3 regions of the Desulfonispora thiosulfatigenes DSM 11270 genome follow, and region 3 is predicted to be linked to each of the others. Evidence: riboswitches for the same ligand, from Rfam matches in the RefSeq annotation. Region 3 holds a riboswitch; each other region holds the start of a gene.
The links. Region 3 has a riboswitch for cyclic di-GMP ahead of B8965_RS06600 (tRNA (adenine(22)-N(1))-methyltransferase). Riboswitches for the same ligand answer to the same signal wherever they lie in the genome.

Region 1: another riboswitch for cyclic di-GMP. It lies ahead of B8965_RS04390 (methyl-accepting chemotaxis protein); the one in region 3 lies ahead of B8965_RS06600 (tRNA (adenine(22)-N(1))-methyltransferase).
Region 2: another riboswitch for cyclic di-GMP. It lies ahead of B8965_RS03145 (methyl-accepting chemotaxis protein); the one in region 3 lies ahead of B8965_RS06600 (tRNA (adenine(22)-N(1))-methyltransferase).

Annotation. Positions count from the first base shown of each region.
Region 1 covers NZ_FWWT01000013.1:135,315-139,580, forward strand. Annotated here, with positions in the region: gene B8965_RS04385 (ABC-F family ATP-binding cassette domain-containing protein) at 1-220, opposite strand, end outside; gene B8965_RS04390 (methyl-accepting chemotaxis protein) at 315-2,351, opposite strand; cyclic di-GMP riboswitch class I at 2,433-2,516, opposite strand; gene B8965_RS04395 (ABC-F family ATP-binding cassette domain-containing protein) at 2,724-4,266, opposite strand, start outside.
Region 2 covers NZ_FWWT01000012.1:21,305-25,570, forward strand. Annotated here, with positions in the region: gene B8965_RS03145 (methyl-accepting chemotaxis protein) at 1-1,753, opposite strand, end outside; cyclic di-GMP riboswitch class I at 1,874-1,956, opposite strand; gene B8965_RS03150 (LuxR C-terminal-related transcriptional regulator) at 2,138-2,800, opposite strand; gene B8965_RS03155 (YeiH family protein) at 3,008-4,266, shown strand, end outside.
Region 3 covers NZ_FWWT01000016.1:216,866-221,131, forward strand. Annotated here, with positions in the region: gene B8965_RS06595 (S-layer homology domain-containing protein) at 1-1,351, shown strand, start outside; cyclic di-GMP riboswitch class I at 1,372-1,458, shown strand; gene B8965_RS06600 (tRNA (adenine(22)-N(1))-methyltransferase) at 1,685-2,392, shown strand; gene B8965_RS06605 (Nif3-like dinuclear metal center hexameric protein) at 2,341-3,171, shown strand; gene B8965_RS06610 (zinc ribbon domain-containing protein) at 3,234-3,944, shown strand; RNA gene rnpB (RNase P RNA component class A) at 4,018-4,266, shown strand, end outside.

The DNA.
Region 1 (4,266 bases), on a different contig from region 3:
GCTGATCTAAATAACCTACTGTAACACGATTAGACCATTCAACCTTCCCAGCATCCGGCATGATATCACCTGTAATTATTTTTAAAAAGGTAGTTTTACCTTCTCCATTAGCTCCTACTAATCCAACATGTTCCCCTTTTAATAAACGAAATGAGGCATCTTCTAAAATTTTCCTGCCCCCAAAATCATGACTAACATTTTCTACTAATAATACACTCATGGTTAATCTCCTCTATATATAAAATTACTCTAGTAGTATATCATCTTTAAAAAAGAAGAGCGACTTTAAATTCATGATTTAAAGTCGCTCCTTTTTATACCTTAAACTTCCCTACTAATTTAATTAATCTATCTGCTACTTCTGCTTGCTTCTGAGTTACATGAGCTACTTCTTCTAAGGCCTTTGTCGTTTCACCTATGTTATTTGCAATATCTTGCGTACCTGCGTTGGCATTTTCTACCGTAGTAGCAATTTGATCCATAGCCATACTAGCTTCGTCGGTAGAATCTTTAATCTGATCAGCTTTATTTTTAAATTCCTCTACTATCCCTGCTAAATAATCAGAATCATTTTGATATTGCTCTCCTGTACCAAGCATAAGTTTGTAATCTGCTCCAACCTTTTCTACCATGAACTTCAAAATTCCGTTTGTATCTTCGGCTAAATTCTTAAATGCATCTTGCACTTGATCAATAATTGGACTAATTTCTCCTACAGTTTGTTTAGATTGTTCAGCTAACTTTCTTACTTCCTCAGCTACCACTGAAAAACCACGTCCTTGTTCTCCTGCCCTGGCTGCTTCGATTGCTGCATTTAAGGCTAATAGATTAGTTTGCTCAGCAATGTCTGAAATTACCTTAGTCATTTGCACTACTTTTTCCACTACCTTACCTTGTTCTAAAGATTTTAAAATTGCCGCCTGTCTTTGACTAAATAACGCGTTGGTATCTTCAAGTGCAGCCTGAGCATCCTTTGTAAACTTTTCTGCCCTTTGCTTAATTTTACTTGCTTCTTCACTTCCTGTACTTGCTCTTTTAGCTAGATCTATGGCAGATGTATTAATATCAGCTGAAATTGCTGATACTTCTTCTGTTGAAGCACTTGTTTCTTCTACCCCTGCTGCTATTTCTTGACTACTTGAAGTAATATTTTGCGTTTGACCTGCTATTTCTTCAATATTAGCTGATAATTCTTCGCTTGAAGCGCTTAGCTTCACAGCATCTGCTTTTATGTCCTCCACTAAATCTCGTAAATTATCAGACATTCTTTGGAAATTACCAGCTAACCTTCCAACCTCATCTGTACCCTTTACCTCTATATCTACATCTAAATTACCTTCTGCTATTTCATTAGTTAATTTATTTAACTCTCCTAAAGGGCGCAGTGAATATCTTACCATAAAGAAAATTACTAAACTTATGACAATTACAATTATTGCTCCAATTAAGGCATTTTGCCTAGTATCTTTAATAATTGGTGCAGTTAAAATCTCCTTTGGAACGGAAATCGCAATTGACCAATTTGTTAACTTAACCGGGTGATAAAAAATAACCTTTTGTAATCCGCCAAATTCCGCTTCACCATACCCCGTCTCGCCTTTAACCATTTTAGTGAAAATATTATTAATATCCCCTTTAATGTCTAAACTTTGCGTAAGCACTAATTTTTCATCAGGATGGTCAATAAAAGTACCATCCTCACCTAACATAAATATTAAATCTCCCTCGAAATTTTGCATGGAGCTTATTATTTCGTTTACTTCTTTTAAACTTAAGTCTACAGCTAATAAGCCTAGAAATTTATCTCCTTGATAAATGGGTCTACTCATAGTAACAATTCTATCTTTAGTATCGACATCTATATAGGGCTTGGCAAAATAAATATCATTTTTTGCCTTCCCCTCAATATACCATGGTCTTTGCGTACAATCATAATCATCATCAGGAATCCAACCGGACATAGCTATATTAGATTTACTAATTTCTGAAGCTATATAAATATCTATTACTTGAGGATCATTATCAGAAAGTCGTTTTGTTAAATTTATAAATCTATCATATTCAGGTGTTCCTAAATAGGCTGAAAGGTCACGCCCCTCCATTTTGCTGGCTAAGTTAATTATTTCATTACTATTTGCCATAGTTAAAAGGCTAACATATTTATTAAAATATGCTTGAATTTCCGCTGAAGCAGCTCTTACCCCTAAGCTTCCTTCGGCTTCTACTTCCTCCCAGACTGCCTTTTCCATTTGAGTATTACCTAATACAATCATCGTAGAAAATCCAATTATTAAAAGTATTACTGTCGGTATAATTAACTTACTTGCTAAATGATTCCGAAACCATTTCATCATTATTTCCCCCTTGAAATATCTTATAATAATACAAAAAAAGGCCACCAATAATAAGCACACAATTAATGTGTTTTTATCATTGGCAGCCTGGCAGCCATAGCCTTAAGCTTTAGACCCATAGCTTTGCGTCTCATCTTTTCAAATGATTTGCCCTTATCCATGTATACGTTATTTATCAATTGGAATGTTGTTCTATTATAATTCAAATTTATCCATATGTATAGTGTATTTCCAATTATTTAGATTTATTTACGCAGTTTCAGCTTGAAAAATATTCTTAACTATATATTTACTTTTAACTCTAAATAGATTATTAAATCTAAGTTTATGCCCTTATTGCTTGATTAATTACTAAATATTTTTAATGTATTAGCTTTCTTCTTTAACATTTTTGCTTATTTTTTTATTTTCTTCTATTTCCTCGGCTAATTGAGTTAAATAAGCCCAGCGATCCATTTTTTCTTCTAATTCCTTTTCTAGTTCTTGCTGCTTATTTGTTAATTCTTCTAGTAAAACATAATTACTACCGGCTATATTGATTTCCTCCGAAACCTTTTCTAATTCTTCTTCCATTTGTGTAATAATATCTTCAATTTGCTCAAACTCTTTTTGCTCTTTATAGGTTAACTTTAATACTGGCTCTTTTGTCTTTAGTAGAGGATCCTTTTTTTCTTTGATTATTATTTTTTCCTCTGATATCTCATTAATGCTTTTATACTCTAAATACTCTGAATAATTACCCACGAAGGTTTTAATAATTCCCCCTTCTTGATAAGCAAAAATATTTTCAGCTACCTTATCTAAAAAATAGCGGTCATGAGATACTGCAATTACTACCCCTGGAAATTCATCTAAATAATTTTCTAAAATAGTTAAAGTTTCAATATCTAAATCATTCGTTGGCTCATCTAGTAATAAAACATTAGGAGCCTGCATTAATACTCTTAATAGATATAATCTTCTCTTTTCTCCACCCGAAAGCCTGGCAATGGATGTCCACTGTTTTTCAGGGGGAAATAAGAATTTCTCTAACATTTGTGAAGCACTAATTAAGTTACCTTCCCCGTCTGGTAAGAACTCTGCTACTTCTTTAATATATTCGATAACACGTAAATCTTCTTTAATTTCATAGTTCTCTTGGAAAAAACAACCTAATTTCACTGTTTGACCAATTTCTAAAATTCCACTATCTGCAGTTATTCGCTCTGCTATTATATTTAAAAGAGTTGATTTACCTATTCCATTAGGACCAATAATTCCCACTCTACTATCTCCTGTGAAAATATAACTAAAATCATCTATAACATTTTGATCATTAAATTTTTTGCTTATATTTTCAAGTTCTATAACCTTTTTACCTAGTCTACTTGCTACTGCCTTAATTTCTAATTTGTCTTTATGTAAATCTAATTTTGAATCTTTTAAATCTTCAAATCTATCAATACGCGCCTTTTGCTTTGTTCCTCTTGCCCTAACCCCTCTTTTAATCCAAGCTAATTCATTTCGAAAGATATTTTGTCTTTTTAACTCAGAGCTTTCCGCACTTTGCTGTCTTTCTACTTTCTTTTCTAGAAAATAAGAATAATTGCCTGTATATTTATAGACCTTTCCCTTATCGATTTCAACGATATTATTAATTACCCTATCTAGAAAATATCTATCATGGGTAACCATAATTAATGCACCTTTATAACCTTTTAAATATTCTTCTAGCCAATCAATTGTTTGATTATCTAAATGATTTGTCGGTTCATCTAAAATTAATAAATCACAGGGACTAATTAAGGCACTAGCTAAGGCAATTCTTTTTCTTTGCCCACCAGAAAGAATTCCTACTTTTTTTTCAAAATCTGTTACTCCTAATTTAGTAAGTACAGTCTTTGCTTCACTTTCTATTTGCCAAGCCTTTAAG
Region 2 (4,266 bases), on a different contig from region 3:
CTTTAACCTGATTATCAATAAATCCCAAAACACCATTTGCATTATCTGATAGATTTTGAAAGGCTTCTTGGACTTGTCTAATTACCACATCAATTTTACCTACTGTGCTACTAGATTGTTCTGCTAATTTGCGTACTTCATCAGCTACTACAGTAAATCCTCGGCCTTGTTCTCCCGCTCTTGCCGCTTCAATAGCAGCATTTAAGGCTAATAGATTTGTTTGTTCTGCTATATCAGAAATAACCTGGGCCATATTTACGATATCATCTACAACTTGTCCTTCTTTAATAGCCTTTAAGATATTTGCTTGTTTTTCGGTATATAATTCATTGGCAACCTTTTGCGAATTAGTAGCATTTTCTTTGATTTCTTCTGCCCTTTTTTCAATTTGATTTACTATCTTTTGCCCTTCTTCTGCTTTTTTAGTTAAATTAGTTACGATAGAAAATGTTTCCTGAGAAGAAGCTGAAACCTGTTCAGTTATCGCACTTGTCTCTTCCATACCAGCGGCTATTTCTTGCGTACTTGCATTAATTCCTTCTACTTGAGCTGTAATTTCTTCAGTATTTGCTGAAAGTTCTTCACTAGAAGCAGATAATTCCTCAGAACTTACTCTTATTTCTTGAATTAAATCCTTTAAATTAGTAATCATTTCTCTAAAATTACCAGCTAATTTTCCAATTTCATCTTCACCATTAACATCTATATCTACTATTAAATTACCACTAGCAACCTCACTTGTAATTTGGGAAAGATTCTTTAACGGTATTAATATCCGTCTTAATAAGTATAAAACTATCACGACTAATAAAATAATTATTGCTATTCCCATAGTTATACTTGAGCGAGCTTGTTTAATTACGGGATCATCAAGTACTTGTTCAGGAATAATTACTCCTAACGCAAATCCTGTCGATTTGATGGGTTGGTAAAAGGTATATTGCATCTCACCCTTAAAATCAGCTAAACCCCAACCTTCCTTTCCAGCAACCATTTCCTGTCCAATTTTACCTGCTTCATCTTCAAGATCTGTTATATTAGTTGACAAGATTAATGACTCATCTTTATGAGCTGTAAAAATTCCGCCTCTATCTACTAAAAAAGCATAACTACCTTCATACGGATCTAAGGCATTAACTATGTTATTTACCACTTCTGTAGAAAGGTCTATAGTCATAAGTCCTAAGAAATGATTTCCATCATAAACAGGGGTTGATAAGGTTACAACTGGTTTTCCTGTAAGTTTATCTATATACGGATTAGTATAATATGTCTTATTTTCTTGCTTTCCTTCCACATACCAATCCCTTTGACTTAAGATATAGTCATCACCATGATATGCTTCGCTGACATCATAAATATTTTGGGTACTTTCAGAAGCAAAGTAAATATTAAAAATATTCTTATCCCTTTCCACCACAGCTTTTATAGTAGATATGTAAGAATTATATTCTGCTTGTCCCATGTAAGTGGACGGATTACGATCTCTAGCCAACTCTACTTTTTTCGCAAAATCAATAATATCATTTGTGTCTGCTAAGGTTTCTAATATACCCATGTATCTTGTAAAATAGGAATCTATTTCCGCTGCTGCTCCCTTTGCAGCTTGTACCCCAGTATTATGTGCTCCTTCCCAGCCTACATTTTTAATGCCTTTAATATTTGTGCTGATGATGAAAACTAGGCCAATAGTTATTACAAGAATTACTGGAACAATAATTTTTGCCGCTAAAGACTTATTACTCCATTTCATTGGCTACACCCCTTTATATAATATTCCATAATTTCACCTTTCTTCTTTAATTTCATATTTTTTTTCTTTTGTGGACTTTAAAAAACAGCCCATAAATGGCTGTCAAAAGACAAAACATTTAACGGTAACCTGGCTATCATAGCTTGCGCCTTAGATCCATGGCTTTGCGTCCTACTTTTTCAAATAGTTTGCCTTTTTCAATAAATTGTATATAGTAATTATTTGGTATATTTATTATATTTTGTCGAATTTTCCCTGCATATAGCATTTTAGCATACTTTAAATAAAAATATAATCATCTTTTTTAATTTTACTCTTTACAATTTATAACAAAAAACCCTCGGTCAATATTTCTATTGTACCAAGGATTTTTTCTACTATATTTTATTGTGTTGGAGTTAGATTTATTAAACCTTTTGTCCAGGCAAATGAAGCGATTTTTACTCTATTATCCACATCAAGCTTCTCCATTATATTACATAAATGATTTTTTACCGTGTTTTCAGAGATATATAAAGAGTTTGCTATTTCTTTGTTCGTAACACCCTCAGCGACCAATCTAATTATTTCATATTCCCTTTCTGTGATATTATGGGTCTTATAATTTGGTTCTATAGTATGAATTTCCAGTAATTCTTTGAATATTTGTTTACCGATAGATTTATCCAAGGCTACTTCTCCGTTTAAAATTTCCTTAGTTTCTAAAATTAACTCAGTTACTTCTATATCCTTATTAAGTAAGCCGTGTACACCACAAGTTATATACTCAATTAAATTATTTTCATTTTTATAATCATTTAAAACCACTAATTTACTCTCTGGAAAAAGGCCCTTAATTCTTTGAATAATCTTAATTTCATCTACCTCTATGTCTTCTATATCTAAAAAAATAACATCCGGCCTTAATGAGTTACTATTTTCTAACTTATCTAAATCAAGTCTAATTTCATCTATTATTTGAAAGCCTTTAATTGTGGTTAGCACCTTTTTTAATTTTTGTCGAAACAAATCATGATTATAAATAAGTAGGGTTTTTACTTCAACCAAACTACATCACTCCTTATCTTTATTAATTTTAAGAATTACATACATCGCAACTAAATTTGTATAACCACTTTCTATTATAAGTTTTTATTATGCTATATATAAAAATAGCCTATAAGTACCATATCAAAATACTCCCACCTTTTATATACTGTTATTAAGATATAAGATTTTTATCACAAGCATAAAAAATAAAAGGAGGTTTTTATCATGTCTGATGATACGGTTGTTGCTAGTAAGTTCACATGGTCTGATTTACTGAAAAAGGAAGATTGGTGGGCAATCTGGGCTGCTTTTATAATTATAAGCCTAGCATTTATCAGTAACTTTACGGAATTATTTAATTTAAAGGCTGTAAAACCACAAAAATGGGGTTCAGCAGAAGCTCCATCTATCCTCAGTTCATTTGACGGTATAATGCCTAACTTACTATTTCTCTTAATTGGTCTAGTGATCCTTTTTGGTTTAGGTATAAAAATAATGGAAGGTAAATCCACTAAATTCTCAATCGGTTTTGTTGGAATATTCATTCTAGCTACATTTGCATATTTCTTTGCTAATCATTATTTAATTGGAACCTATTTAGGGTATGCCTTTTGGGCATTAGGTTTAGGTTTACTAATTTGTAATACAGTTAAAACACCCGAATGGTTAAAACCAGCAATTAAAACAGAGTTTTATATTAAAACTGGATTAGTTTTATTAGGAGCTGAAATTTTATTCTCTAATATTGTCAGCTTTGGAATGTATGGTTTAGGTATTGCTTGGTTTGTAACTCCAGTAGTAGTAATATTTATGTGGCTCTTTGGTACAAAAGTTCTAAAAATGGTTAGTAAGCCTATGGTTATGGTAATCGCAGCTGCAACTTCTGTTTGTGGGGTTTCAGCAGCGATAGCCGCAGCCGCAGCCTCTAAAGCAAAAAAAGAAGACTTAACATTCGCAATTGGCTTAACTTTAATCTTTACAGTTCTAATGATGGTATTTATGCCTCTTGGTCTAAAAGCAATTGGTATGGATCCAATAATCGGTGGAGCTTGGATGGGTGGAACAATTGATGCTACAGGTGCAGTTGTTCTAGCTGGTGAAGCCTTAGGTCCAGAAGCAGGTCAAGTAGCAGCTATGGTTAAAATGATTCAAAACGTACTCATTGGAGTCATCGCCTTTGCTATCGCTATATTCTGGGTAACTAGAGTTGAAAGAGATCCTAATGGTCCTAGTGTTGGAATAAGTGAAATCTGGCACAGATTCCCTAAGTTTATCCTAGGATTTATCTTTGCTTCACTTTTCTTCTCTTTCATAATCGAACCTGGCCTTGGAACTGAAACAACTAATAGTGTTTTAAAAATGACTAAAGGTTTTAGAGGATGGTTCTTCTGTTTAGCATTTATTAGTATCGGTTTAGAATCTAACTTTAAAGAGATGGCTGAATCAGTGCAAGGTGGTAAACCTCTAACTTTATACCTTGTGGG
Region 3 (4,266 bases):
GGTGAGCATCACTGACAAAACCGTGACAGATGCTTTTGATAAGGCACTGGCGGACGCCAAGAAAAATGGAACTGAGCGAAATGGCATCACGGTGGTTCTCCGTGTAGACACCGGCATCAAGGCCGGCTCTAGTGTAACGGTCAATCTGCCAAAGAACGTGCAAGATACCATCATCGCAAAGAAAATCGTCAACACCATTGTGGTGGTGGATAATCCTAACATCAGAGTCGGCATGGATTTGGCGACCGTTCGGGAAATCAACAGTCAAGCAAAGTCTGATATGAATATCACTGCTAACCGCGTAGACAGTGGTAAGCTAACCGGGGAAGCAAAAAGAGCCATTGGTAGCCGCCCGGTATTCGACCTTAAGGTGAACTACGGCAACGACAAACAGGTACAGAACTTTGGTGCAGGCAGCGTATCGGTAACTATCCCGTACACCCTAGGCGCAAACGAAAAGGCCAGGAATGTGCAGGCTGTTTATGTGGACGAAAATGGCAAGGTACACTGGCTCGTAAACTCAGTCTATGATAGTGTGGAAAAAGTCCTGCGTTTCAGCACCGATCATTTTTCCACCTACGGCATCGGCTATAAACAGGCCGACACCGTATTCACGGACATTGCAAACCACTGGGCAAAGGATGATATTGAGTTTGTGGTAAGCCGTGGATTGTTCAGCGGCACTTCCGCTACCATTTTCAGTCCGAATACTGCCATGACAAGAGGAATGTTTGTCACGGTGCTAGGACGACTAGCAAATGCCGATGTGAGTGGCTACAAAAAGAGTAATTTCACCGATGTGAAAAGCGATGCTTACTACATGGGCTACATTGAATGGGCGAGAAAAAACAGCATCATAAACGGCACCGGCAATGGAACATTTGCCCCGGATCAGTCTATTACCCGTGAGCAGATGGCAGTTATTATACAGAACTATGCTAAAGTCATTGGTTTCACAATGCCGAAAGTCTATGGGGAAAACACCTTTGCGGACAGCACTAAAATCAGTGTCTACGCCAAGGATGCCGTTAAGCAGATACAGATGGCAGGCGTAATCAGTGGAAAGCACGGAAATCTTTTCGACCCGCAAGGTACAGCCACACGTGCCGAGGTCTCGGCAGTGATGGGACGTTTAGTAGAACTGGTGATCTCTAGCGATACCATGCAGGGCGTGACGGCGGATGTACCGAAAAACTTGAAGTACACGACCTATACCGTGCAAAAGGGTGATAGCTTCTGGCTCATTGCACACACACTGGGATGCACCTTGACTGAGTTGGAACGGCTGAACAACAAAAGCAGGTTCGCTCTAATCCATCAGGGTGATATGCTTCGGGTTCCGGAGAAGTAAAGCACAAGCAATAAAATGAATAATGCCAAGGGAAAACCCGGTTAAACACGGGGATACAAAGCCATAGGGTCTACGGCGTTTTACACTATGATAGTCTGGCTGCAAACGTCATAGCTCATATATATCGCCTCTCAAAGATACAATTTTATAACTTTACTCTAAGAAAGTCAGTATTTTGCCTTTGGCAACGTACTGGCTTTTTTGGTTCAAGAACAAAATTATGTCCTTAATATTTTATCTGCTTTAGATATTCTCTTTTGTTTAGTTATAGTTTGAGTCGCTACTAATATTGGGTTATAATATTAGTAAATGATAGAGCTGAGGTGGCTAATAATGATTAAATTATCTAAACGTTTAGAGGAAATAGTAAAGTTAATTCCTAAGGGAAATACGGTGGCAGACATCGGGACAGACCATGCCTTAATCGCTTGTTATATAGCCAAAGAGAATATCTCACCTAAGGTAATTGCTGCTGACTTAAATGAAGGACCTTTAAAATTTGCGCAGGAGCAAGTAAAAGCATACCTTGTAGAAGATAAGGTTACAGCAAGATTAGGTGATGGACTAAGCGTCTTAAGCCCCGGTGAAGTAGATACAGTAATCATTGCAGGTATGGGCGGATCCACAATGAGAACAATTTTAGAAGAAAAACCAGAAGTAGTTAAAAGCTTAAAACATATGATTTTACAGCCTCATGTGGGTGCAGAAGCACTACGCAGATGGGCATCAGAAAATGGCTGGAAGATAGTGGAAGAACAATTAGTAGAAGAAGAAGGATTTTATTATGAAATAATGTCTTTAGAACAAGGTAAAATGGAAATAGATGATGATATTTTATACTTTTTAGGACCAAAATTAGTCGAAACAAAGCATCCTTTATTAATACCATCATTAGATAGCTTGCTTGAAAGTGAGAAGGGAATATTAAGTCAATTAGCAAATAGTACTAATATAAAGGCTAAAGAGAGAGCAGATAATATAAAAAATAAATGGCAAAATGTAAAGAGGGTGTTAGGATGGCCAGCAGAGTTAAAGATGTAATTAAACAATTTGAACAATTAGCACCAAAAGAATATGCAGAAAAATGGGATAATGTAGGACTTATGTTAGGTAGCATAGACTCTAATGTGCAAAAAATTTTGGTCACATTAGATGTGACTCTCCATGTCGTAAATGAAGCAATAGAAAAAGGCATTGATTTAATCATAGCCCATCATAATCCGATGTTTAATCCTTTAGCTAATATTACTCTCGACAATCCGCAAGGGAAATTAATTACAAAGTTAATTAAATCTGAAATTAACTTATACTGTGCACATACTAATTTAGATTCATGCCCAGGGGGAGTTAATGATATCTTAGCTGATCTCTTAGAACTGACAGATGTAAAAGTCTTAGATAAAAGTAGCCAAGTAAATACATTTGACCAAAATGTAGGCTTAGGTAGAGTAGGAATATTACCGCAAGAAACTAGCCTTTTAGAATTTATCAAACAAGTCAAGGCTGCTTTAAACATTGATAGTTTAAGATATGTAGGAAATTTAGATACTAAAATTAAAAAGGTATCTTTATGTGGAGGTAGTGCGGCAAGCTTAATAAACGATGCCATTAATATAGGTGCAGATGTCTTCTTAACAGGAGACCTTAAATTTCATGAAGCCCAAGATGCAGAAAATTTAGGAATATGTTTAATTGATGCTGGGCATTTTGCAACCGAAGTACCAGTAGTGAAAAAAGTAGCAGCATATCTGCAAAATAGTTTTTCAGAACTTGAAATTATTGAATCAAAAATTAATACAGAGCCATTTAAGTTTATTTAAGGATAGGGGTATAGTTATATGCTCCTATCCTTTTATTGTATAGAATTAAAGGGGGAAATAAAATGAAAACAAAAATGCTGTGGGATTTACAACAAAAAGAACAAGAACTAACGCGGGTAAAAAAAGAATTAAAACAAGAAGATTTAGTAAATGTTTTAACAGAAATGAAAAATAAAATTGCTCCCCTTAAAGAAAATTACGAACATAACAAAGATGAACTAAGAGAAAAAGAAGGAGTCATCCAAAATAAAGAAAAAAATCTCCAGGATTTATTAAATAATAAAAATATTAAAGAAAACAAACTTTATGACGGCAGCTGTAATGAAGCCCGTGAGTTAGAAGTAATGCAGGAAAATGTTGAAACAAATAAACAAGAAATAAAAGAGGTAGAAGAAGAAATTTTAAATTACATGGAAAATCTAGAAAATGAAAAAAAAGGAATGCGTAAAGATGGAAAGCAATTAAAGACATTAATTAAAGATTACCAAGAAAATCTAGAACAATTTAGAGAAAATAAAGAAAAATTTAATTTAAGAAAAGTAGAATTAGAAGAAGAAATAGAAAAATTAAGCAGGGAAATTGGCCCAGAGCTATTAGAAAAATATAGACAAATTCAAAAGGACTATGATAATCGAGGAATTGCAAAAATAAATAATGGCGCCTGCTCAGGATGTAGAATAGGGATATCCATATTGCATTTAAGAGAAGTTAATAGTCAAGACACCGTACACTATTGTGAAAATTGTCGGCGCATCCTTGTTTTAGATGTATAGAAAAATAACCCAGTTGTTATCTAAGATTTAGTATGATATACTTTGTACCTGACAAGAATACTAAATAATAAATTGAGTAAACTAGATGATCGCAGGCATAAGCCGCAAGGCTGTGTTTGAGGAAAGTCCGGGCTCCATAGGGCAGGGTGCTGGCTAACGGCCAGTGAGGGTGACCTCAAGGATAGTGCCACAGAAATAAACCGCCTTCTTTTGAAGGTAAGGGTGGAACGGTGCGGTAAGAGCGCACCAGCAGCTAGGTGACTAGCTGGCTAGGTAAACCCCACTTGGAGCAAGACCTAATAGGGGAACGCATGGAGTAGCC